Regions from separate parts of the Spirosoma rhododendri genome, predicted to be linked through region 2. Evidence: riboswitches for the same ligand, from Rfam matches in the RefSeq annotation. Region 2 holds a riboswitch; the other holds the start of a gene.

The links. A riboswitch is a leader RNA that binds a small molecule or an ion and turns the genes downstream of it on or off. The one in region 2 is predicted to bind thiamine pyrophosphate.
Region 1: linked by a shared signal. The riboswitch ahead of thiS (sulfur carrier protein ThiS) and the one ahead of HH216_RS05870 (TonB-dependent receptor) in region 2 are both predicted to bind thiamine pyrophosphate.

Annotation. Positions count from the first base shown of each region.
Region 1 covers NZ_CP051677.1:4,204,297-4,206,497, forward strand. The annotation lists gene thiC (phosphomethylpyrimidine synthase ThiC) at 1-765, opposite strand, end outside; gene thiS (sulfur carrier protein ThiS) at 768-971, opposite strand; TPP riboswitch at 1,059-1,155, opposite strand; gene HH216_RS17485 (beta propeller repeat protein) at 1,343-2,086, shown strand; gene HH216_RS17490 (hypothetical protein) at 2,101-2,201, opposite strand, start outside.
Region 2 covers NZ_CP051677.1:1,478,469-1,480,669, forward strand. The annotation lists gene HH216_RS05870 (TonB-dependent receptor) at 1-1,396, opposite strand, end outside; TPP riboswitch at 1,457-1,554, opposite strand; gene HH216_RS05875 (DUF4926 domain-containing protein) at 1,630-1,875, shown strand; gene HH216_RS05880 (tetratricopeptide repeat protein) at 1,957-2,201, shown strand, end outside.

The DNA of each region.
Region 1 (2,201 bases), 2.7 Mb from region 2:
ATCGCCACCCCACCGGCAGCTCCACACCGCTTTCTCAACCTCTTCCTCGATGCTCGACGTGACGACCGAGTTACCGATGTTGGTGTTAATCTTGACCAGAAAGTTGCGCCCGATAATCATCGGCTCGGCTTCCGGGTGGTTGATGTTGGCCGGAATCACGGCCCGCCCGCTGGCGACTTCCTGCCGCACAAATTCGGGCGTGATATAGCCCTTCGGCGTGTTGGCCCCGAAGCTGTTGCCGCCGTGCTGTACCGACAGCGGATCGCTGTTCAGCAGATCGATCCGCTGGTTTTCCCGGATGGCGATGTACTCCATTTCGGGCGTAATGACACCCTGCCGGGCGTAGTGCAGCTGCGTCACGTTCTGGCCCACTTTCGCCCGCATCGGGGTACGGATGTGCTCAAACCGCAGGGCATCGAGCGATTGGTCGGCCATGCGCTGCTGGCAGTAGATCGACGAAAAGCCGGGTAGATCGTCGACGTCCTGCCGATTGCGAATCCACGACTCACGCAGGCGGGGCAACCCTTTTTTGAGGTCGATCTGCGCCGACGGATCGGTGTAGGGGCCGCTGGTGTCGTAGACCGTTACGGGCGTGTTGGGCGTCCGTCGGCCGCTGGGGTGACTTACCGTGTCTGACACGCTGATTTCGCGCATCGCTACCTGAATGTCGTGCAGCTGGCCGGGTACGTAAATCTTGCGCGAACCGGTCAGCGGCTGACGGGTAATCGTTTCCGACGTGGGTAGTTTTTCGGGTCTCTGGCTCATGGTTATCCGCCCTGAGTGGCTTGAATAAGGGTGATTGAATCGTTTTCCTGAAGTGGGGTCTGGGGCCAACGGGGGCGGGGCACAACGAGATCGTTGCGGGCGACGGCAATGCCCTTTCGGTCGGACAGGCCGAGCGAATTGAGCAGCTCCTGCAAGGTGCTGGCCGTGGGGCAGTCGACGGGTTGGCGATTAAGATGGACGAGCATGGTCTGGCTACCGGATACGGTTGGGCCAAACAGCAGAGGAGGATGCAGTACGATCAGACGGGTGCTGAAAAAGCACACATCGTCCCGGTCGGACAGGTCACTTTTCCCTTCGCAGGCATTACCCTGTTCAGGTTCAAAGGGTATCATCTCAGCCGCCCGAAGGCAGGCACCCCTAAAGTTTGGCTTGTACTAAGCTGCGGCAAATATAGCCGCCGAGTTTAGAATCGCGCTATTAAAAGTTAATTAGGACCCGGAAGAATAGCATAAAATTATCTCTATGTTAAATAGAGCTATAGCAGGTTATTAATTGATTTTTAATCTATAGTTTTGGTAAAAGGCATTCCTTCAGCCCGATACAAGACTCAACACAAATGAAAACACTTACTTACTGCCTGCTGGTACTGGCTGCGCTTTCCTGTGGCCGCTCCGACTCGTCCGTGGTGTCGCCTGCGAATGATACTGTCGCGGACGAGTACCCGAACTGGTACGTACTAAAGGCGCCTGTCGACCGCGACATAGAAGGTGTCTGGGGCGACATCGACAGGACGCTGCTTATCTCCACTATGTCCACCATCTACCGCTCAACGGATCGGGGCAAACACTGGGAATCAGTGAAGCAGCAGTCAACCGGTATGTTCAGCGTCGTACAGTACAACGATACACTGTACACGATGAGTGGTCTTCGCAACGGCAAGGCCTTGAACAATCCAGACAACTACAGTGTCGATGATGGGAAGACATGGCAGCCGTATCAGCGCTACAATCCCGGCCTTGAATACGACCCCAAACCGGGCGTTATCAATCGTTACCTGGAGATAAACCCGGTCGTCGCATCGACCGGTACGGCCTACAAAATCAATCAGGTGTTTCTGGGTGGTCCAACGGCGACAACCGGTACGTTTGAAACGCCGGGCGTTACTACCAATACGGCTCAGCGCATTGACCTACCGAACCTGCATCAACTGAACAGCTTGTATCTCGACAAGCAGCAACGTTTATACATTGCCGGTACCGATGCCGTTTGCAGTCGGGCCGGAACCAACGAACCGTTCCGATTCTGCAACAGTAAGCAGGGGCGGGGTGTCGTTTACGTCTCCAAACGCCCGTTACCTTAAGTAGCAGCCCGGTGTCAGGGCATTACCTGATAGGTCAGCGTTGCACCCACGATAGACTTGGCCAGGTGGTGGGCAAAGGCATCAAGTCGGGCAAATCCGGCTCTGTTCGGACCAT
Region 2 (2,201 bases):
TGGTGTTGCCCGCGATACGCGCCCAGATAATTTCGCCGTAGTGCCCGCCTTTGTACTCGTTCAGGCCCCCACCAATGTAGGCCGTCAGTTTACCGTAGCTATTGTAGTCCAGCGAAAAGACACTGCCGTAGAAATCATTGTCGAGCCAGCGACGGCGGATAATGTCGGTCCGGGTAATAGTAGAGTCGCCAATAACCACGTTGGGCAGGCCGTAGTTGCTATACCGGTCGTTAGGGCGATACTGCTCGTAATAACCCCGCCCTTTTGTATAAAAACCCGACACATTCAGTCGCCAGTTACGGCTCAGTTCGTGCGACGTAATCAACTGGTAATTATCCTGCTGGTAGTTGTCGGTTTCGTTTTCGTACGTGTACGGGTTGTATGTCCGGTTCGTTTTCAGCAGATTCTCCGGCACCCCGCCCCACGACTGATACGTCTGCTCGACACCCGAAAAGATGTTGAGCCGGAAAAAGCTTTTTTTCGTGTAGTACCCACCCGACAGGTAGAAGGATTTCAGATCGGAAAACGCCCGGTCGATATAGCCGTTGGAGTGAACTTTCGACAGCCGCGCATCTAGTACGAAATGGCCCGGGGTCGCGCCCGACTTGATAAGGCCCGTTCCAGCCAGTACGTTCAGTTTATACGTACCAAATGATCCGCCGGAAATGTTCGTTTCGGCATACGGTTTCTCCTGTAACTGATTCGTCTGAATATTGATCGACGCGCCAAACGCACCGGCCCCGTTGGTTGATGAGCCAACACCCCGCTGAATCTGTATCGTGCTGACTGACGACGCAAAATCGGGCATATCGACGAAATACGTCCCCTGCGATTCGGCGTCGTTATACGGAATACCGTTGAGCGTCACGTTGACCCGCGTGGCGTCGGACCCACGGATGCGGATGCCCGTATAGCCCACGCCCGCCCCCGCGTCGGACGTGGTCACAATCGAGGGTGTGAAATTGAGCAGTTGAGGGATATCCTGACCCAGGTTTAGCTTGTCGAGATACTGACGGCTAATGTCTGTGTACGCAATCGCCGATTTCTGGTTGGCCCGCGTCGCGCTCACCACCACCTCATCAACCGCAATGGCTGACTTTGCCAGTTGAATAACGATAGGTGCCGTCGATGCCGGATCGACGGTCTGCGTGATTGGTTGGTAGCCCAGCAGCGATACCCGCAACGTTACAGGGCCGGGCTTGACATCGGTAATTCTGAACGCGCCGGATGGGTCGGTCAGTGTACCTTTAAACGTGCCATCGATGGTTACGGCTGCGCCCGGTAATAAGCCATCGGCGTCGCGCACAATACCCGTAATGGAAGACTGTGCCTGAACCGACACAACCGACAGCCCAAGACCGACCGTCAGTAGAGGTAGAAACGTCTGTCCTTTCATAAGAAAGCAGGACGATAGGCAAAGGGGCCAAACCTACCTTTAGTAAAAACGAAAAATGTATGTGGTTTTTAATCCGGTTCCCTTCGCCGGCATTACCCGGATCAGGTTCAATGGGTATAATCTCAGCCTGTTATAGTAAGGCACCCCTGTGTAAGATCGGCGTAAAGTTAAACTAAAATTAACATAACAAGACCCGGGGTTGGTCGTTGTCTGGTAAACAAATTACGTGTGATATGGGTGAATTTGATTTGGTCGTGCTGACCGAAGACATAGATAACGATCGGTTAAAAGTGGGTGATGTTGGCACGATTCTGACCGTATACAACGAAGGAAAAGCGTTTGAGGTTGAGTTTGTTACGCTGACGGGTGAAGCCGTAGCCGTTGAAACGTTACTGCCGCATCAGGTGCGGTCCGTACGGTCGTCTGAGGTGCTGGCAGCCCGTGATCTAACGGCGTTGTCGCAATCCGAAGCGCAGTAACATCGGCCCCGTAAAGTTTTGACTGTTACGCTTTTCCACTCAGACAAATATGTCTACTTTTGCAGTCCAAATTGCAAACAGATGAGCAAGAAGAATAGCGGGCTGGATTTTCTGGAAGATCCCGATGCACTGGAAGGACGGTTCGAAGAAGTAGGCGACTTTTTTCAGCAGAATCAGAAAATTATTCTGGGTGTGCTGGGTGCCATTATACTGGCTGCCGTCGGCTTTATTGGCTACAAGTTTTACGTAAGCAGCCAGGACGAGACGGCGCAGGCTGATCTGTTCCCGTCGGTATACCAGATCGAATCCGACTCGCTGAAAAGAGC